2 regions of the Nicoliella sp. ESL1113 genome follow, and region 1 is predicted to be linked to the other one. Evidence: a T-box and tRNA genes for the amino acid it is inferred to sense, from the RefSeq annotation. Region 1 holds a T-box; the other holds one or more tRNA genes.

Region 1 (11,232 bases):
TAAAACTAAATGGGAAACAGTTAAAAACCGTTAAGACTGATTCGATCGGAGCGATCACTGTAAATGGAAAACCAGGAGTTAATCATTTAACGATTCAATACCAAAGTGCTGGTTGGTTTAGAGGCCTTATTTGGGTTTCAATCATTGGCTGGATCGGTTTAATTGGTTATGGCATTAAAAGGTTGATTAAACGCTCTTAAGAGCAAATAAAAAGGTGTGCTAGAATTTAATCTAGCGCACCTTTTATTTTATTTGGTTGAGAACCATTTTTGAATACTTGGCCAAGAATCATTATTAATGATCATTCTTGGGGTGTACATTAAATTAGTCTTGTCGTTTACAATTCCAGTATTCAATGTAGCGATCCATTGGAGATTTTGAGAGTTTAAGAAATTAGTTGTTTTATCGGTTCCACCACCATAAGGATAGGCAAATGAAGTTCCGAATTGTCCCGTTTTTTCATGCATAATTCGTTGACTAGTGATAAAGTCACGTTTGAAGTGATTAAATTCGTCCGGTCTTTGAATAATTGGGATTAATCCACGGGTTAGGTAGTGCATATTGTTAGTATGCAATTCTAGACTTTGTAAGTTACCGGCTTTTTTCTTGGCTTTTAAAATATTTTTCCAAGTAGCGAACTTAGATCCTTCACGATAACGACCTGTGTTTCCGGTAACAATGAAAGTGGTGAACGGGAATTTATATTTTTCCATTACTGGCATTGCATTTTCAATGGTTGAACGGTCAATATCGTCGAAGGTTAGGACGGCATATTTACCCTTAATTGGTTCTTGATTACTAACCATTTCATACATTTTTTGACCGCTAATGACCTTAATTCCATGATCTTTAAGAAACTTCATTTGTTTCTTGAAATCAGTTGTAGTAACTGCAAAGTCATGGAGTTGTGAGTTATCAGATAGTGATTTAACAACATTAACCCCTAAATCATCATTAATAATTCGATGATAACAAAAAACTAAAATCCCATTTTTTTGTGAAGCAGCTTGTGCTTTTAATGCATAGTTAGTGTTTTCACCCTTATCGTATTGAACCGTTCTGTGAATCGTTAATGACATTCCAAGAACGATTAGGATTGCAATAATCCAAACAATAATTTTACGAGTTCTTCGTGTCATTTTTTAGATTCCTCCGCATTTTTTTTAATCTATAAAAGCTAAAAATAATAGTTCCAATTCCAAAAAATAAAATTGTATATAGTAGCCCAAAGTAAAATCCGTAGTCTAAGTTAAGAAGTAAGTAGTAAGTAACTAGATTATCTGTGTATAAATCAAAGATAAATCCGTAGTTAACGTAGAAAATAAATAGCACCGCTGACCATAGAGCCGCAAATAAACAAAAATTCCAAATTCTTCTTTTAATACTGATCTTTTTACGAATTACGAAATTATATTGTGGTTTATTTTCCAATTTTAGCGCCCCCGATCCGGACTACGCCATGTTCCAACATGTTCTGGGTCTAAGAAGAATGAAATCATAGCATAGATACAGCTGATCAAATTAATGATCCAATAATACATAATGTAAGCAGGGATTAGTAAGAAGTCCCCCCAACTCATAAATGTTGCCTTCTTTGAGAAAGAAAAACTGATTAAGAACTGGGTGAAACTGACCATTAGCATGAATAGTAAAATATTACCATCAAGGGTCAAATTGCGATCCAAAATAAATGTAAGGATGTAGGTAATTGTACTTAGCATTGTAACCACTGCCCACGTGTTACTTACGATTGTTTCAGATAGTAAAAACTTTTCGCTAAAACTACCATGAATCAACATATCACGGTTACCAGCTAGTACTTCTAAACCACCACGCGCCCATCGCTGTCTTTGTTTGATTAGGTTTCGAACGCTTTCTGGAACTAAAATCCAACAAATAATATTGGGGTTATATAATACTTCCCAGTGGTTACGATATAATCGCCATGTAATATCAATATCTTCGGTCATGACCTTCGTGTTCCAACCATTAACCGATTCAACGGCTGTTTTTCTAAAACCAACAATAACTCCTGAAACGGTAGTGATCTTACCAGTTAAGAATGATTCTGCACGCTTAATGATATCGATAACACCGATGTATTCCAGTAATTGAAGGCGGCCCAAAATAGTAGTTCGATTTCTAACAACTGGTTTTCCAGCAACGGCACCAGCCTTAGGGTTATTATTTAAAGTTTTAACAACGTACGAAAGTGAGTCTGGATCTAAAACAGAATCAGAGTCAATTCCCAATAGGTATTCTCCACGAGCAGCTTTCAGCCCTTGGTTCATAGCATTTGCTTTTCCCTGGTTAACGGGGATGGCAACGATTTGGATATTAAATTGTGATTTGTATTGGTCCTGTAATCGATGCATTATTTCTAAAGTATCATCTGAACTTTTATCATCGATCAATACAATTTCATAATTTTTATAGGTTAAGTTAGCAAGTGACTTAACCGCTTCTTCCAGGGTATCATGCTCGTTGTGAGCAGGTACTAATATTGAAACCAACGGTTTACGATCGGAATCGTTATCTTGAGTATGATGAAGTGTCCACTCCTTGAAGATACAACCAACGATCCATACGACTGACACCATTACGGGGTATCCGAATATAAAATCGCTAATCATTTTACTGAACCACATAAATTGTTTTCCTCCTTGAAAACTGGGAAGGTAATCTTCCCGACGAAAGATTTGCATTGGGATTTAAGCAAATATAAATTCGAGCTTATCGCAACAAATTTATTATTGCATAATCCTTTTTATCATACCATATTTTAGATTGCTTATCGCTTGGAATCACATAATTTTATGAATGAAAAAACTTCCAATTATGAAAACAATAAATTGGAAGTTTTAAATTAATTATTATTTTTAATATAAGCCTTAATTTCATCTCCATCATCAACAAAGTAAATTGATTTGGAAGGATCGTCGTTTAAACATCCCATATTGATTGCGGGTTTATCATCAACAGTTCCGATTTCTTTGATGCGGTTCTTTAGCATGCGGGCGATGACGATGTTGTAATTAGTAAAATTACTGGCTTTATCAGCAGCGGCATTGAGAGTGAAACCTGATTCTAAATATGATTTGATTAGTTCGATTTTCATGAGGGTGTGGTAAGAATATTTGCGATTCTGATTTTTAGAACACTTTTTGGATCGAATGTACCCACATTTTTCCCAGTAGCGTAATTTACTCTGGGGGATATCAGTGTAGCTTGCGATTTCACCGATGCCAAACAGAAAGTCTTCGCGTTTGAATAGGTTAAAGATTCTGCTTTTGACTTCTTTAAATGTATCGTCTTCTCTATCCATGATTAATGAGCTCCCTTTCTAACTTAATTAAAATCAACTTTAATAATATATAATGATTATATAACATATAAACCCATTGTCAATTTAGTTGACAAAATAAAATGCTAGTGCTAAATTAGATAGTGAAGAAAGTAATATTTGATATCTATTTTATTTATTAATTAGAAAGAAGGAATGTTCTAATGGATAAGCCGTTAGATCAAAAGGGAAACCCATATAGTAGAACTCTACTTGTGTTGTTCCTTTTAATTGGTACTTTTTGTACCGTGTTAAACCAAACGCTATTGGCGACTGCATATCCAAAGCTAATGGATGTGTTTAACATTGATACTTCCACAGTTCAATGGTTGACCAGTGGTTTTTTGATGGTCAATGGGATTTTGATTCCCGTTACCGCTTGGTTATCCAGTCGTTTTAATACCAAGTGGCTTTACATTTCAGCAATGGTGATCTTTGAAGTTGGAACGGTAATGTGTTTCGCTGCGCCAAACTTTGCGACATTATTGTCAGGGCGTTTAATTCAAGCCGTTGGGGTTGGAATTTCAATGCCAATGCTACAAACGATCATGTTATCGATTTTCCCACCTGAAAAGCGGGGGACTGCAATGGGGCTATCCGGAGTTGTAATTGGATTAGCACCTGCTATTGGTCCGACTGTTTCTGGTTGGATTATTGTGAATGCGCAATGGCGTGATCTCTTTGGGATGATCATTCCAATTATGGCATTTGTGATTATCGGTAGTTTATTTGCCATGAAGCCAATCTTACCAACTAGCAAGACGAAGCTCGATTTCCCTTCATTACTATTATCAACGATTGGTTTTGGGAGTGCGCTATACGCATTTTCATCCGTTGGTGATAAGGGATGGGGTAGCGCCGTTGTTATCTCCACGTTAGTTATTGGAGTCATCTTTGTGATTGCATTCATTCTGCGTGAATTCAAGACTAGTAATCCATTGGTGAATTTAAACGTATTTAAATCCAAACAATTTACAATTGGCTCAATAATTGGAGCCCTTGCAATGATGTCTTTGATTGGGTTTGAAATGATTCTCCCATTGTATTTACAAATCGTTCGTGGCTACAACGCGTTTCATTCCGGACTAACGCTATTAGCCGGAGCAATGATGATTGGGGTATTGAGTCCATTTACTGGTCGAATCTTCGATAAGTATGGGGCTCGTTACTTAGGAATTAGTGGTTTCTTACTATTAACAATTGGAACGATTCCATTCTTCTTCTTAACTACTGATATGCCAATCATGTACGTGGTAGTGATTTACGCCATCCGTTCTTGTGGGATCGCAATGTCAATGATGACGATTACTACCTATAGTATGAATGCGTTAGATGTTAGTATGATGAATCATGGGACTGCTGCAAATAATACGTTACGGCAAATCGCTAGTTCAATTGCCACTGCGGTAATGACTTCCGTTTTGACCAACGTTACTAATAATGCCAAACCAGCCCATCATTTACTAACTGTTGACCCATTACAATACAAAGATAAAATGCTAAATGCTGTGTTGAGTGGTTATCATTCCGCTTTCTTAGTTGCATTTATCTTTGGTTTGATCGGGTTAGCATTCACGTTCATGCTGAAAAAGGGTAAAAGTATTCCAGAAGCTAAGGTTGAAGGAGGTCGTCAATAATGATTATTATTCTATTAGTGATCGTTGCGATCCTATTCTTCATCTCTTGGAATTTATTAGTAGGCAAGCAACCACTTCATTTGATTTTAAATATTATCTTTACTGCATTGTTGATTGGTGTAATGTTCTTATCAGTTGCCAACTTTAAGTACCACTATGGGATGCATAAGGTGGCTTCTACCGATACTACTACTAAGGTTGCTTCCTTATCACCTAGTCTTAATTTAGTTGTTGACCAACCAGTTGGCCAAAGTAATAGTAAGGATAAGGCGATTGTATACAAGAGCGGTAGTGCTAAGAAGACGGTTAAACCGGATACTGACGTTACTAACGTAGTAGTGAAAAGTAGTAACTTAAAGCACGCTAAGTTAGTGACCAAGACAGTTCGTTGGGAATACAAGAATAGCTTTGAAAGATTTATGTATGGATTAGCACAAAAGTCATCTGTTTATCATAAGACCAACACACTCTACGTACCAAAGGATTGGTTAGTGCTAAATGCTAAACAGGTCAAGGCATTGCCAACCATCATGAAGCAAGAACAAGCGAAATTGCAAAAGCAATCCGGCGCTTCCCAAGCCCAACAACAAGCAGCATTACAGCAACAAGTGCAAGCATACGTTCAAAAAGAACTGACTTTAGCTGAAAAGGAAGATCCTTCAATGAATGCTGGTGAAAAAGAAGCAGTCGTTAAACAAGCTACTGCTACCGGTAAGAAGAAGGTCGAAGCTGAAGCAAAAGCAGCTGCACTTAAAAAGTTATTACCATCAGTCCAAGCTCAATTGGACAAAATTAAGTAATTAGTTTATTGACAAAACAGCAGTTGGTTATTATGATATTGGTAATTAAACAAATGCTGAGAAGTAGTTCTAGTATCAAATGAATTTGAGAATTCAGAAACTTAGCGGGGCTGTGAGCTAAGCAATTCATTTGAGAAATTACACCTATGGAGCGTGCATATTTGCCGAGTCATTTCGTTATTAATGGTTAGAGTGATCATTATAAATGATAACTTGGGTGGTACCGCGGAACTATTTTCGTCCCCTATGGCTTATTAAGCTGTAGGGGATTTTTTGTTATCTTAAGGAGGAAATGAAATGGATATTATCGATGATTTAAAGTGGCGTGGCGCCATTAATCAACAAACGGATGCAGAAGGTTTGAACGAACTAGTTAATGAAAATAAAATCGGACTATACGCTGGAATTGACCCAACTGGTGACAGTATGCACATTGGGCATTTAATTCCATTCATGATCTTAAAGCGTTTTCAATTAGCGGGACACCATCCAGTGATCTTAGTGGGTGGGGCAACCGGTTCAATTGGTGATCCTAGTGGTAAAAAGGCTGAAAGAAAGCTACAAACGATGGACCAAGTTAAACATAATGAAGAAGCCTTAACTAAGCAAATGACCAAGCTATTTGGCCAAGACGGTAGTTTTACGATTGTTAATAACTATGATTGGCTTTCCAAGTTCACGCTACTAGACTTTCTTCGTGATTACGGAAAGGTATTCAACGTGAATACGATGTTGAATAAGGAAGTCGTTGCTAGTCGTTTGGATGCTGGGATTTCATTTACTGAATTCACCTACCAAATTTTACAATCGATGGACTTCTTACATCTCTTTAAGAACAACGACGTACAACTTGAAATTGGTGGTTCTGATCAATGGGGGAACATTACCTCTGGAACTGACCTGATCCACAAGATGGAAGGCGCCGATGCGAAGGTATACGGGCTTACGATTCCATTGATGCTTAAGTCTGATGGAACTAAGTTTGGTAAGACTGCAGGTGGAGCAGTTTGGTTAGATCCTGAAAAGACAACTCCATACGAATTTTACCAATTCTGGATCAATCAAGATGATCGGGATGTTGTGAAGTACTTGAAGTACTTTACGTTCCTTAGTCATGAAGAGATTGAAGAGTTGGCTGAAAAGGTGAAAACAGAACCTAAGAAACGCGAAGCCCAAAGAAGATTGGCTGAAGAAGTTACTAAGTTCGTCCATGGTGAAAAGGCAGTTGAAGAAGCTGAAAATATCACCAAAGCTTTATTTACAAATGGAATCAAGAATTTAACCGTAAGTGAAGTTGAACAAGGTTTTAAGAACATGCCAAGTGTCGACGTTAGTTCTGAACCAAATGATATTATTCAATGGTTAGTTGATGATACTAAAATTGAACCATCAAGAAGACAAGCTAGGGAAGATGTCAAAAATGGTGCGATCAGAATTAATGGTGAAAAGGTTGATGATGTTGAAGCAGTAATTAACCCGAACGATAATTTTGATGGTAAATTCGTAGTTGTTAGAAAAGGTAAAAAGCGTTACTACTTAGCACGAGTTACTAAGTAGGATTTTGATTAATGGGCCATGGTTAATAATTTAGCCATGGCCCATTTTTTATTTAGCAAAGTCATTTCAAATTAATTTTATTTTTTATGTTGACATTAAAGTTTGAACGCGGTATATTATTACTTGCGTTATTCATTTCGACTAACAACTTTCAAAAGTTGTTCAAAATTAATTTTAAAAAATCGTTGACATCCAGTTAGCAATTTGATATTATTAAATAGTTGTCGTTAAGAGCGACGCGCAAAAGTAGATCTTTGAAAACTGAACAAAATTATGACAAAAAATGTGTAAGGAACTTCATTTTAAATGAAGTACAAAAAACTTATGCGAAGTCAATTCGCTTTAAAAAGTAACAAATATTAAGAAGAGCTAACGTTAAGCTTTTCATCATAAGATGAGAGTTTGATCCTGGCTCAGGACGAACGTTGGCGGCGTGCCTAATACATGCAAGTCGAACGAACTTCCGTTAATGATAGTTGATGCTTGCATTAACTTGACTTAACATCGAAGTGAGTGGCGAACTGGTGAGTAACACGTAGGTAACTTGCCCTAAAGCGGGGGATAACATTTGGAAACAAGTGCTAATACCGCATAACAACAAAAACCGCATGGTTTTTGTTTGAAAGATGCGTTTGCATCACTTTAGGATGGACCTGCGGCGTATTAGCTTGTTGGTGGGGTAATGGCCTACCAAGGCAATGATACGTAGCCGACCTGAGAGGGTAATCGGCCACAATGGGACTGAGACACGGCCCATACTCCTACGGGAGGCAGCAGTAGGGAATCTTCCACAATGGACGCAAGTCTGATGGAGCAACGCCGCGTGAGTGAAGAAGGGTTTCGGCTCGTAAAACTCTGTTGTTAAAGAAGAACAAGTTTGATAGGAAATGATCAAGCTTTGACGGTATTTAACCAGAAAGTCACGGCTAACTACGTGCCAGCAGCCGCGGTAATACGTAGGTGGCAAACGTTGTCCGGATTTATTGGGCGTAAAGCGAGCGCAGGCGGTTTTTTAAGTCTGATGTGAAAGCCTTCGGCTTAACCGGAGAAGTGCATCGGAAACTGAGAAACTTGAGTGCAGAAGAGGACAGTGGAACTCCATGTGTAGCGGTGAAATGCGTAGATATATGGAAGAACACCAGTGGCGAAGGCGGCTGTCTGGTCTGTAACTGACGCTGAGGCTCGAAAGCATGGGTAGCAAACAGGATTAGATACCCTGGTAGTCCATGCCGTAAACGATGAATGCTAGGTGTTAGAGGGTTTCCGCCCTTTAGTGCCGCAGCTAACGCATTAAGCATTCCGCCTGGGGAGTACGACCGCAAGGTTGAAACTCAAAGGAATTGACGGGGACCCGCACAAGTGGTGGAGCATGTGGTTTAATTCGATGCTACGCGAAGAACCTTACCAGGCCTTGACATCTCCTGCAAAGTTAAGAGATTAGCCGTTCCCTTCGGGGACAGGATGACAGGTGGTGCATGGTTGTCGTCAGCTCGTGTCGTGAGATGTTGGGTTAAGTCCCGCAACGAGCGCAACCCCTATTATTAGTTGCCAGCATTAAGTTGGGCACTCTAGTGAGACTGCCGGTGACAAACCGGAGGAAGGTGGGGACGACGTCAAATCATCATGCCCCTTATGGCCTGGGCTACACACGTGCTACAATGGACGGTACAACGAGTTGCGAAACCGCGAGGTCAAGCTAATCTCTTAAAGCCGTTCTCAGTTCGGATTGCAGGCTGCAACTCGCCTGCATGAAGTTGGAATCACTAGTAATCGTGGATCAGCATGCCACGGTGAATACGTTCCCGGGTCTTGTACACACCGCCCGTCACACCATGAGAGTTAGTAATACCCAAAGTCGGTGCAGTAACCTCTTTTGAGGAGCTAGCCGCCTAAGGTAGGACTGATGATTAGGGTGAAGTCGTAACAAGGTAGCCGTAGGAGAACCTGCGGCTGGATCACCTCCTTTCTAAGGAATAATTCGGAACCTTGCACAGTCATAGTTTTGTTTAGTTTTGAGAGGTCTACTCTCAAACTTGGTTCTTTGAAAACTAGATAATATTTTAATTTTTCCAAATTATTGAATTGTATTAAATACAATTTCAACCGAGAACACCGCGTTATTTTGAGTTTTTTAAATTAGTTTTATTCGTATTTACTCAATTAACCAAATACCACTACGTGGTAATAGGTTAAGTTATTAAGGGCGCATGGTGGATGCCTTGGTACTAGGAGCCGATGAAGGACGGGACTAACGCCGATATGCTTCGGGGAGCTGTACGTAAGCTTTGATCCGGAGATTTCCGAATGGGGAAACCCAATAAATTTAATCGTTTATTATTCAATGACGAATTCATACTCATTGAAAGGCAGACGTGGGGAACTGAAACATCTAAGTACCCACAGGAAGAGAAAGAAAATTCGATTCCCTCAGTAGCGGCGAGCGAACGGGGAACAGCCCAAACCATCGAGTTTACTCGATGGGGTTGTAGGACTGAACATTTGAGTTACCAAAGAATTAGATAGTCGAAAGATCTGGGAAGTTCTGCGACACAAGGTGATAGCCCTGTAGACGAAATCTAATTCCCTCAGTTCAGGATCCTGAGTACGGCAATACACGTGAAACATTGCCGGAATCCGGGAGGACCATCTCCCAAGGCTAAATACTCCCTAGTGACCGATAGTGAACCAGTACCGTGAGGGAAAGGTGAAAAGCACCCCTGGAAGGGGAGTGAAATAGTTCCTGAAACCATGTGCCTACAAGCAGTTAGAGCCCGTTAATGGGTGATAGCGTGCCTCTTGCAGAATGAACCGGCGAGTTATGATAACATGCAAGGTTAAGATGAAAAGTCGGAGCCGTAGCGAAAGCGAGTCTGAATAGGGCGCCATAGTATGTTGTGATAGACCCGAAACCAGGTGATCTACCCATGTCCAGGCTGAAAGTGTGGTAAAACACACCGGAGGGCCGAACCCGTGTACGTTGAAAAGTGCTGGGATGAGGTGTGGGTAGCGGTGAAATTCCAAACGAACTTGGAGATAGCTGGTTCTCTCCGAAATAGCTTTAGGGTTAGCCTTGGAGTCGAGAATCATGGAGGTAGAGCACTGTTTGGGTGAGGGGCCCGTCTTGGGTTACTAAATTCAGATAAACTCCGAATGCCATTGATTTATATCCAGGAGTCAGACGATGAGTGATAAGATCCACCGTCGAAAGGGGAACAGCCCAGACCACCAATTAAGGTCCCTAAATATATGCTGAGTGGAAAAGGATGTGGAGTTGCATAGACAACTAGGATGTTGGCTCAGAAGCAGCCACCATTTAAAGAGTGCGTAATAGCTCACTAGTCGAGTGATTCTGCGCCGAAAATTTACCGGGGCTAAGCATATTACCGAGATTGTGGACGCAACTTATGTTGCGTGATAGGAGAGCGTTCTAAGGGCAATGAAGCCAGACCGTAAGGACTGGTGGAGCGCTTAGAAGTGAGAATGCCGGTATGAGTAGCGAAAGATCAGTGAGAATCTGATCCACCGAATGACTAAGGTTTCCTGGGGAAGGCTCGTCCTCCCAGGGTTAGTCGGGACCTAAGCCGAGGCCGAGAGGCGTAGGCGATGGATAACAGGTTGAGATTCCTGTACTAGTTAACTATGTTTGACCGATGGAAGGACGTAGGAGGCTAAACGTAGCATCCTGTTGGATATGGATGTTCAAGCACTAAGTCAGGTGTTGAGTCAAATGCTTAATACCGTATTGACAAGGTGTGATGAGGACCGAAATTTAGTAGGGAAGTCGTTGATGTCACACTACCGAGAAAAGTTTCTAGTTAGTAGTTAACTACCCGTACCGCAAACCGACACAGGTAGTCGAGGAGAGAATCCTAAGGTGAGCGAGTGAACTCTCGTT
Region 2 (11,232 bases), 360 kb from region 1:
GTATTCATAAAGATTCCAAAAATTGCAATAAATAAGGTTTGTCCAACCGTTCGACACAAAACATTAAATGAAGTGGCAGCCCCAACATTATTGTCAGCAACTTTATTTTGTACTACGACAATCGGATTCGTAGTGGCAATCCCAAATCCTAACCCACAAATTGATGTTAATAAGATAAATAAATTAAATGCCATTGTTTGTGGAGCAAGCACTAATCCAAAAGCACCTATTAATACTAAAACGATTCCAATGGTCGTAACATCTCTGGAATGTAATCGCGTAATTAACCAACCTGATACAAATGAACCTAATATCCAAAGAATCGAGCTAGGTGTAATTGCTAATCCAGCAAGGGACGCCCTTAATCCCATTAATCCTTGAATCCAGTTGGGAACATAAACTTCAATACACATTACAAAGCCACTAATAAAAAACGTTACAATATTTTGAGCAACAAAGGAACGATGTTTAAACATGCCCATCGGAATAATTGGTTCGACACATGAATGTTCTCTTCGAATAAATAAAATAAAGCTAACGAACAAAATAACAAATAAAAACGCTAGTCGACCTAAATTAATATTGCGATCACCAATGAGTTGAATCATTGCCATCAAGGATAATAGAATTACTGCTAAATAAATCGTCCCTAAGTAATCAATATTCATTGTCTTTCGATCATGATCTTCATTCAAATAGAATGCAATTACCCCTAATATAATTAAACCAATTGGAATATTTAATAGAAAAATCCAACGCCAATTAAATGTATCAACGATAAATCCTCCCAATAATGGTGCAATTACAGCTGAAATCCCCCACCCTGCTCCGTTTAAGCCAATTACTTTAGAACGTTTGGAAAATGGATAGATATCAGCAATTATTGCATATGAAATGGGTAAAATCACGCCCGCACCAATTCCTTGAATTGCACGCCAAATAATCAACGTTTGCATACTGGTAGCTAATCCAGATAATAATGAACCAGCAATAAAGACACTCAAGCCAGTAATTAAAACTCTTTTTCTGCCAAGTTGATCAGATAATTTCCCATAAATGGGGGTTGCAACTGAACTGGTTAATAAATAAATAGAAAAGACCCAATTCATTAGTGAAACTCCATGTAGTTCTCCAACGATCGTTGGCATTGCTGTTGACACAATTGTTCCTTCGATCGAGCTTAAAAAAGTTCCAACAAATAACGCAATTGTAATAATTAAGGTATTCTTTTCACTATTTTGTTCGTTATTCATATTTCCACCTATCTTAAATAATAAAAAGCCCACCCGTTAATATAGGTGGGCTTTTTATTTAATTATTTATTAAATAATGATTTTAATTCATCAACTTTATCTGTGTGTTCCCATGGTAGATCAACATCAGTTCTACCAAAGTGTCCATAAGCAGCAGTTGGTTCATAAATTGGTCTTTGAAGATCAAGCATTTTAATAATTCCAGCAGGTCTCAAATCAAATACCTTTCGAACAGCTGTCGTTAAAGCTTCCTCTGAAAATTCACTCGTGTCATAAGTATCAATTGAAATCGAAACAGGTTCTGCAACCCCAATGGCATAAGCAAGTTGAATTTCAACTTTATGAGCAAGCCCTGCTGCAACGATATTTTTAGCAATGTATCTTGCAGCATAACTAGCAGAACGGTCTACCTTAGTAGCATCCTTACCTGAAAAAGCTCCTCCACCATGATGAGCAGCCCCACCATAGGTATCAACAATAATCTTTCGACCAGTTAAACCAGCATCACCCTGTGGACCACCAATTACGAAACGACCAGTTGGATTAATGAAATACTTGGTTTTATCATCGAGTAAATCATTAGGGATAACTACTTTAATGACTTTATTTATAATATCTTCCCTAATTTGATCTAAATTAGCCTCTGGACTGTGTTGAGTACTAATAACAACTGTATCAACTCTAAATGGTTTATCGTTGTCATCATATTCGACCGTAACTTCAGCCTTAGCATCAGGTCTTAAATAAGAAATGGTACCATTTTTTCTAACTTCTGCAGTTTTGCGCATCAATTTATGGCTAAGTGAAATTGGAAGTGGCATTAATTCAGGAGTTTCGTCAATCGCATACCCAAACATAATTCCTTGATCACCAGCACCAATTTTATTTAAAATATCGTCGTCTGATCCTTCACGGCTTTCAAGAGCATCATCAACCCCTTGTGCAATATCTGGTGATTGTTCATCAATTGCAACCATTACAGCACAAGTATCAGCATCAAAGCCTAAAGAACTGTTAGTATAACCAATTCTTCTAATTGTATCTCTAACTACTTTCTGAATATTTACATATGCAGTCGTAGAAATTTCACCAAATACAAGCACTAATCCAGTTGTGACTGAAGTTTCACAAGCAACCCGTGCATTTGGATCCTTTGCAAGTAGTGCATCTAAAATTGCATCACTAATCTGATCAGCAATTTTATCTGGATGGCCTTCAGAAACAGATTCTGAAGTAAATAAATGTCTTTCTCTCATAATATATTAATTCCCCCTAATTATTTTGGTTACAAGGCAGCTTCACTGAATGTGAATCCTATCGGGAATAGACTCATAACTATATAAGAGTATCATAAAAGTAATCGAATTAAAAGAATGGTATGATTCAATTGTTCAAAAATTAATCAAAAGCACAAAAAAAGATTCTCATAGTAAATATGAGAATCTTTTTTAAGATACCGGAGGTGGGGTTCGAACCCACACGACCTAAACGGTCACTGGATTTTGAGTCCAGCGCGTCTGCCAATTCCGCCACTCCGGCAAAAAATATAAAACAAAGGCGGTAACCGGATTTGAACCGGTGATAAAGGTTTTGCAGACCTCTGCCTTACCACTTGGCTATACCGCCATTTCAAACTATTAAAGAAAGTTATCACCATGGGATAAAGCCTAATAATCAAACTATTTAGTTTGAATTAAGGGCGGTATGTGGGAATCGAACCCACGCGTGTCGGATCCACAAACCGATGTGTTAACCACTTCACCAATACCGCCATAGCATTAAACAGGGATAGTAGGAATCGAACCCACATCAACGGTTTTGGAGACCGGTATTCTGCCCTTGAACTATATCCCTAAATTATGGAGGGGAGTGGATTCGAACCACCGAACCCGAAGGAGCGGATTTACAGTCCGCCGCGTTTAGCCAGACTTCGCTACCCCTCCGTAAATGGCGCGGGACAGAATCGAACTGCCGACACACGGAGCTTCAATCCGTTGCTCTACCAACTGAGCTACCGAGCCAAAAAAATTGCTAGGGTAAATATTTAATTTTTGAATTAATCAAAAAACGGTCCGTACGAGACTCGAACTCGTGATCTCCGCCGTGACAGGGCGGCGTCATAACCAACTGGACCAACGGACCATTTTTTTGCAATTTTATATCATTAGTAAAATTAATTACTAATGACCCGTACGGGATTCGAACCCATGTTACTGCCGTGAAAGGGCAGTGTCTTAACCACTTGACCAACGGGTCATACAACATAGTATGGAGAGTGAGGGATTCGAACCCTCGAAACAGGCTTTAACCCGTTTACATCATTTCCAATGATGCTCCTTCGGCCTCTCGGACAACTCTCCAAGAACTCCGGCAGGCGGGCTCGAACCGTCGACAACCTGATTAACAGTCAGGTGCTCTACCAACTGAGCTATGCCGGAATAATTGCGTGGCAACGTCCTATCCTTGCAGGGGGCGATCCCCCAACTACTTTTGGCGTTCAAAAGCTTAACTTCTGTGTTCGACATGGGAACAGGTGTATCCTTCTGGCCATCATCACCACACTATTTATCTGTGAGAACTTCGTTCTCTCAAAACTAGATAATATTTTATTCTTCCGTGAGAACAACCTTACTTGGTTAAGTCCTCGACCAATTAGTACTGGTCCGCTCCATGCATCACTGCACTTCCACTTCCAGCCTATCTACCTGATCATCTTTCAGGGGTCTTACTTCCATAAAGGAATGGGAAATCTCATCTCGAGGTGGGTTTCACACTTAGATGCTTTCAGCGTTTATCTCATCCATACATAGCTACCCAGCGATGCGCCTGGCGGCACAACTGGTACACCAGCGGTATGTCCACTCCGGTCCTCTCGTACTAAGAGCAGCTCCTCTCAAATTTCCTACGCCCGCGACGGATAGGGACCGAACTGTCTCACGACGTTCTGAACCCAGCTCGCGTACCGCTTTAATGGGCGAACAGCCCAACCCTTGGGACCAACTACAGCCCCAGGATGCGATGAGCCGACATCGAGGTGCCAAACCTCCCCGTCGATGTGAACTCTTGGGGGAGATAAGCCTGTTATCCCCAGGGTAGCTTTTATCCGTTGAGCGATGGCCCTTCCATACGGTACCACCGGATCACTAAGCCCGACTTTCGTCCCTGCTCGACCTGTATGTCTCGCAGTCAAGCTCCCTTCTGCCTTTACACTCGTCGAATGATTTCCAACCATTCTGAGGGAACCTTTGGGCGCCTCCGTTACTGTTTAGGAGGCGACCGCCCCAGTCAAACTGCCAACCAGACACTGTCTCCCACCACGATCAGTGGTGCGGGTTAGAGTGTTCATACAGCGAGGGTAGTATCCCACCAATGCCTCCATCGAGACTAGCGTCCCGACTTCTATGGCTCCTACCTATCCTGTACAAGCTATACAAACACCCAATATCAAGTTACAGTAAAGCTCCATGGGGTCTTTCCGTCCTGTCGCGGGTAACCTGCTTCTTCACAGGTATCTCAATTTCACCGAGTCTCTCGTTGAGACAGTGCTCAGATCGTTACGCCTTTCGTGCGGGTCGGAACTTACCCGACAAGGAATTTCGCTACCTTAGGACCGTTATAGTTACGGCCGCCGTTTACTGGGGCTTCGTTTCTGGGCTTCGCCGAAGCTAACTCATCCACTTAACCTTCCAGCACCGGGCAGGCGTCAGCCCCTATACTTCATCTTACGATTTTGCAGAAACCTGTGTTTTTGATAAACAGTCGCCTGAGCTTTTTCACTGCGGCTGCACATAGTGCAGCACCCCTTCTCCCGAAGTTACGGGGTCATTTTGCCGAGTTCCTTAACGAGAGTTCACTCGCTCACCTTAGGATTCTCTCCTCGACTACCTGTGTCGGTTTGCGGTACGGGTAGTTAACTACTAACTAGAAACTTTTCTCGGTAGTGTGACATCAACGACTTCCCTACTAAATTTCGGTCCTCATCACACCTTGTCAACACGGTATTAAGCATTTGACTCAATACCTGACTTAGTGCTTGAACATCCATATCCAACAGGATGCTACGTTTAGCCTCCTACGTCCTTCCATCGGTCAAACATAGTTAACTAGTACAGGAATCTCAACCTGTTATCCATCGCCTACGCCTCTCGGCCTCGGCTTAGGTCCCGACTAACCCTGGGAGGACGAGCCTTCCCCAGGAAACCTTAGTCATTCGGTGGATCAGATTCTCACTGATCTTTCGCTACTCATACCGGCATTCTCACTTCTAAGCGCTCCACCAGTCCTTACGGTCTGGCTTCATTGCCCTTAGAACGCTCTCCTATCACGCAACATAAGTTGCGTCCACAATCTCGGTAATATGCTTAGCCCCAGGTAAATTTTCGGCGCAGAATCACTCGACTAGTGAGCTATTACGCACTCTTTAAATGGTGGCTGCTTCTGAGCCAACATCCTAGTTGTCTATGCAACTCCACATCCTTTTCCACTCAGCATATATTTAGGGACCTTAATTGGTGGTCTGGGCTGTTCCCCTTTCGACGGTGGATCTTATCACTCATCGTCTGACTCCTGGATATAAATCAATGGCATTCGGAGTTTATCTGAATTTAGTAACCCAAGACGGGCCCCTCACCCAAACAGTGCTCTACCTCCATGATTCTCGACTCCAAGGCTAACCCTAAAGCTATTTCGGAGAGAACCAGCTATCTCCAAGTTCGTTTGGAATTTCACCGCTACCCACACCTCATCCCAGCACTTTTCAACGTACACGGGTTCGGCCCTCCGGTGTGTTTTACCACACTTTCAGCCTGGACATGGGTAGATCACCTGGTTTCGGGTCTATCACAACATACTATGGCGCCCTATTCAGACTCGCTTTCGCTACGGCTCCGACTTTTCATCTTAACCTTGCATGTTATCATAACTCGCCGGTTCATTCTGCAAGAGGCACGCTATCACCCATTAACGGGCTCTAACTGCTTGTAGGCACATGGTTTCAGGAACTATTTCACTCCCCTTCCGGGGTGCTTTTCACCTTTCCCTCACGGTACTGGTTCACTATCGGTCACTAGGGAGTATTTAGCCTTGGGAGATGGTCCTCCCGGATTCCGGCAATGTTTCACGTGTATTGCCGTACTCAGGATCCTGAACTGAGGGAATTAGATTTCGTCTACAGGGCTATCACCTTGTGTCGCAGAACTTCCCAGATCTTTCGACTATCTAATTCTTTGGTAACTCAAATGTTCAGTCCTACAACCCCACCGAGTAAACTCGATGGTTTGGGCTGTTCCCCGTTCGCTCGCCGCTACTGAGGGAATCGAATTTTCTTTCTCTTCCTGTGGGTACTTAGATGTTTCAGTTCCCCACGTCTGCCTTTCAATGAGTATGAATTCGTCATTGAATAATAAACGATTAAATTTATTGGGTTTCCCCATTCGGAAATCTCCGGATCAAAGCTTACGTACAGCTCCCCGAAGCATATCGGCGTTAGTCCCGTCCTTCATCGGCTCCTAGTACCAAGGCATCCACCATGCGCCCTTAATAACTTAACCTATTACCACGTAGTGGTATTTGGTTAATTGAGTAAATACGAATAAAACTAATTTAAAAAACTCAAAATAACGCGGTGTTCTCGGTTGAAATTGTATTTAATACAATTCAATAATTTGGAAAAATTAAAATATTATCTAGTTTTCAAAGAACCAAGTTTGAGAGTAGACCTCTCAAAACTAAACAAAACTATGACTGTGTAAGGTTCCGAATTATTCCTTAGAAAGGAGGTGATCCAGCCGCAGGTTCTCCTACGGCTACCTTGTTACGACTTCACCCTAATCATCAGTCCTACCTTAGGCGGCTAGCTCCTCAAAAGAGGTTACTGCACCGACTTTGGGTATTACTAACTCTCATGGTGTGACGGGCGGTGTGTACAAGACCCGGGAACGTATTCACCGTGGCATGCTGATCCACGATTACTAGTGATTCCAACTTCATGCAGGCGAGTTGCAGCCTGCAATCCGAACTGAGAACGGCTTTAAGAGATTAGCTTGACCTCGCGGTTTCGCAACTCGTTGTACCGTCCATTGTAGCACGTGTGTAGCCCAGGCCATAAGGGGCATGATGATTTGACGTCGTCCCCACCTTCCTCCGGTTTGTCACCGGCAGTCTCACTAGAGTGCCCAACTGAATGCTGGCAACTAATAATAGGGGTTGCGCTCGTTGCGGGACTTAACCCAACATCTCACGACACGAGCTGACGACAACCATGCACCACCTGTCATCCTGTCCCCGAAGGGAACGGCTAATCTCTTAGCTTTGCAGGAGATGTCAAGGCCTGGTAAGGTTCTTCGCGTAGCATCGAATTAAACCACATGCTCCACCACTTGTGCGGGTCCCCGTCAATTCCTTTGAGTTTCAACCTTGCGGTCGTACTCCCCAGGCGGAATGCTTAATGCGTTAGCTGCGGCACTAAAGGGCGGAAACCCTCTAACACCTAGCATTCATCGTTTACGGCATGGACTACCAGGGTATCTAATCCTGTTTGCTACCCATGCTTTCGAGCCTCAGCGTCAGTTACAGACCAGACAGCCGCCTTCGCCACTGGTGTTCTTCCATATATCTACGCATTTCACCGCTACACATGGAGTTCCACTGTCCTCTTCTGCACTCAAGTTTTTCAGTTTCCGATGCACTTCTCCGGTTAAGCCGAAGGCTTTCACATCAGACTTAAAAAACCGCCTGCGCTCGCTTTACGCCCAATAAATCCGGACAACGTTTGCCACCTACGTATTACCGCGGCTGCTGGCACGTAGTTAGCCGTGACTTTCTGGTTAAATACCGTCAAAGCTTGATCATTTCCTATCAAACTTGTTCTTCTTTAACAACAGAGTTTTACGAGCCGAAACCCTTCTTCACTCACGCGGCGTTGCTCCATCAGACTTGCGTCCATTGTGGAAGATTCCCTACTGCTGCCTCCCGTAGGAGTATGGGCCGTGTCTCAGTCCCATTGTGGCCGATTACCCTCTCAGGTCGGCTACGTATCATTGCCTTGGTAGGCCATTACCCCACCAACAAGCTAATACGCCGCAGGTCCATCCTAAAGTGATGCAAACGCATCTTTCAAACAAAAACCATGCGGTTTTTGTTGTTATGCGGTATTAGCACTTGTTTCCAAATGTTATCCCCCGCTTTAGGGCAAGTTACCTACGTGTTACTCACCAGTTCGCCACTCACTTCGATGTTAAGTCAAGTTAATGCAAGCATCAACTATCATTAACGGAAGTTCGTTCGACTTGCATGTATTAGGCACGCCGCCAACGTTCGTCCTGAGCCAGGATCAAACTCTCATCTTATGATGAAAAGCTTAACGTTAGCTCTTCTTAATTTTGTTACTTTTTAAAGCGAATTGACTTCGCATAAGTTTTTTGTACTTCATTTAAAATGAAGTTCCTTACACATTTTTTGTCATAATTTTGTTCAGTTTTCAAAGATCTACTTCAGTCAGCTTCTTTTATGATTTGAAACTAACTATTAAATGTTATCACAAAGTGTTGATTAATGTCAACATCTTTTGAATTTATTTTATAAATCAATCGATGTCTTTATGACAACAAAAAATATCTTAACAAGATTAACAGTTTAAGTCAACCCTTTTTATTTAGAAATTTTAATTTGATCAATTAAAACATCTTGCAATGGTTTGTCAGCTGAATCAACCTTAACATTAGCTATCTTGTCAACAACGTTCATTCCACTAACCACTTGGCCAAAAACAGTGTGTCTAAAATCTAACCACGGGGTCCCACCATTCTTCTTATAAGCATCAATAATTGGTTTTGGAAAATTAGCGTCTTCAAGTTGATTTAATATTTCAGCATTGATTTTCTTACTTTGAACAATAAAGAATTGACTTCCATTTGTATTCGGACCAGCATTAGCCATCGATACTGCACCACGAATATTATAGAGTTGATCAGAAAATTCATCTTCAAATGGTTGATGCCAAATACTTTCACCACCATTACCCGTTCCGGTTGGATCGCCAGTTTGAATCATAAAATCATTAATCACCCTATGAAAGCTACAATGATCATAATAATTAGCATTAGCTAATTCAACAAAATTTTTTACAGTATTAGGGGCTTCATCAGGAAATAGTTGAATTTTAATGTTTCCCTTGCTGGTTTCGATAGTAGCATATAACCCATTTGCTTTATTCGTTTCTAATTGTGGGTATTCAGTCATTTTAATCCTCCTACTTGTTCAAAATTAATTAATCAAACACTAAATATTATCCATGGTTTTGCAGATAAAATCAAATGCTATCTTTTATTTTTTTATAAATTAGATTGCAAAAGCGAATCGGCTATTACCTTTTCTGCTAGAATGTAATTACTAAAATTTATGAGGAGCGAGTCTTTTGGGACAATTAATCGATTTCACACTAAACATTGATAAACATATTATCAATATTGTTAACAACTTTGGAAACTGGACTTATCTAATTTTATTTCTAGTCATATTAATTGAAACTGGTGCAGTCATCCTACCGTTTTTACCGGGGGATTCATTATTATTTGCTGCTGCAGCACTATCTGCAAATGCTAGTTATTCTTTAAATATTTGGATTTTTATTGGATTATTTTTAATTGCATCAATCGCTGGAGATTCAATTAATTTCTTAATTGGTTCGAAAGTAGGAACAAAAATGCTAAATAACAAATGGGTGCAAAAAGTAATTAAACCAGAACAGATCGAAAAAACAAACTACTTTTTTAAAAAGCACGGTTCTGCAGCAATCTTTTTAGCTAGATTTATGCCGATCATTCGGACATTAATCCCATTCGTTGCTGCTAGCAGTAAAATGAATTACAAACGATTCGCTATCCACAACATTCCTGCATGTTTCACCTGGGTATTAATCTGTTGCGGTGCTGGATACTTCTTCGGTAATATTCCTTTTATCAAAGAACATTTTTCAGCAGTTATTTTAGGAATTATTTTGATTTCATTAATGCCAGCGATCATTGGGCTAATCAAAGAAAAAATTAGTAAATAAAAACCACCGTAACGGTGGTTTTTTTATTTTAGATCGCGTTTACCAAGATAATATAATAAGCAATTTAAAACGGCGATGAAAATAATTAATAGCAAAAATGATTGAACGAAAAAACCAATTGGCAGTGCATTAATAATGGGATCGTAATCAGGATTAAAAATCCAATCTTGGTTTCTAAAAACCAATTTGTGAAAAAGGATAAACCACTTATCAAAATTAACTAATACAACCGTTACCAATGCTAATAACGTAATCATTAACACCTTAATCGGTACCATCATTCTCCATCGTTGCTTTAACAATGATAATTTTATTATTCCCCTCAAAGTAAACAACCCTGAAACAACCATAAAAAGATTGTTGAAAATAATTAAATGTTTAACATCACTAAAATGCTTGATTCCATTAGCAGTTGAGGCAAAATGATGAAATTTTAAGTGTTGATAAAAAGGATTTTGAATATAGTTTATGATTCTTAAATAATCACCCATAATAAAATTCGCTTTGATTCCAGTTGACCGTTCTAAATTCATTAAATGAATATCAATCCAGTAAAGCGGTGTTAAATTAACGACTAAAAAAATTGCTAAACTTAAACAAAAAAGCTCTAATAATAGGCAAAAAAGATAATCTCGCCAATTGCTAATCATTAGTTAATTTCCAATCATCCAAAGAATTAATTTGCCAAGTTGGCTTAATATCCTTTTGAGCAATCTGTTCTCTAGTTGATACTCCAGTATATACTAATAAAGTATCAATTCCGAAGTTGATTCCAGCCGAAATATCAGTCATATAGTTATCACCAACCATCACCACTTCTTCTTTTTTTAAGCCAATAATTTTTAAAGCATTTTCTAAAATGATCGCCTTAGGCTTTCCGATCAAAGTGGGAACAGTTTGAGTTGCATAACGAACTAAGTCTACTAA

What was found. A T-box is a leader RNA that pairs with one kind of tRNA and senses whether it is charged. The one in region 1 lies ahead of tyrS (tyrosine--tRNA ligase), so its partner is inferred to be a tRNA-Tyr.
Region 2: it encodes a tRNA-Tyr, which carries the amino acid that the T-box ahead of tyrS (tyrosine--tRNA ligase) is inferred to sense. The anticodon was not compared.

The regions. Positions count from the first base shown of each region.
Region 1 is NZ_CP196387.1:1,424,284-1,435,515, reverse strand. It holds gene ACSYTJ_RS06295 (hypothetical protein) at 1-200, shown strand, start outside; gene ACSYTJ_RS06290 (polysaccharide deacetylase family protein) at 249-1,139, opposite strand; gene ACSYTJ_RS06285 (glycosyltransferase) at 1,434-2,648, opposite strand; gene ACSYTJ_RS06280 (MerR family transcriptional regulator) at 2,867-3,325, opposite strand; gene ACSYTJ_RS06275 (MDR family MFS transporter) at 3,508-4,980, shown strand; gene ACSYTJ_RS06270 (DUF4811 domain-containing protein) at 4,980-5,780, shown strand; T-box leader at 5,830-6,028, shown strand; gene tyrS (tyrosine--tRNA ligase) at 6,078-7,337, shown strand; rRNA gene ACSYTJ_RS06260 (16S ribosomal RNA) at 7,728-9,303, shown strand; rRNA gene ACSYTJ_RS06255 (23S ribosomal RNA) at 9,525-11,232, shown strand, end outside.
Region 2 is NZ_CP196387.1:1,069,006-1,080,237, forward strand. It holds gene ACSYTJ_RS04525 (MDR family MFS transporter) at 1-1,253, opposite strand, end outside; gene metK (methionine adenosyltransferase) at 1,316-2,509, opposite strand; SMK box riboswitch at 2,512-2,593, opposite strand; tRNA gene ACSYTJ_RS04535 (tRNA-Leu) at 2,708-2,792, opposite strand; tRNA gene ACSYTJ_RS04540 (tRNA-Cys) at 2,809-2,879, opposite strand; tRNA gene ACSYTJ_RS04545 (tRNA-His) at 2,952-3,024, opposite strand; tRNA gene ACSYTJ_RS04550 (tRNA-Trp) at 3,037-3,107, opposite strand; tRNA gene ACSYTJ_RS04555 (tRNA-Tyr) at 3,114-3,196, opposite strand; tRNA gene ACSYTJ_RS04560 (tRNA-Phe) at 3,202-3,274, opposite strand; tRNA gene ACSYTJ_RS04565 (tRNA-Asp) at 3,322-3,395, opposite strand; tRNA gene ACSYTJ_RS04570 (tRNA-Glu) at 3,438-3,509, opposite strand; tRNA gene ACSYTJ_RS04575 (tRNA-Ser) at 3,523-3,613, opposite strand; tRNA gene ACSYTJ_RS04580 (tRNA-Asn) at 3,619-3,691, opposite strand; rRNA gene rrf (5S ribosomal RNA) at 3,698-3,814, opposite strand; rRNA gene ACSYTJ_RS04590 (23S ribosomal RNA) at 3,886-6,802, opposite strand; rRNA gene ACSYTJ_RS04595 (16S ribosomal RNA) at 7,024-8,599, opposite strand; gene ACSYTJ_RS04600 (peptidylprolyl isomerase) at 8,901-9,491, opposite strand; gene ACSYTJ_RS04605 (VTT domain-containing protein) at 9,667-10,305, shown strand; gene ACSYTJ_RS04610 (TIGR01906 family membrane protein) at 10,329-10,955, opposite strand; gene ACSYTJ_RS04615 (TIGR01457 family HAD-type hydrolase) at 10,948-11,232, opposite strand, start outside.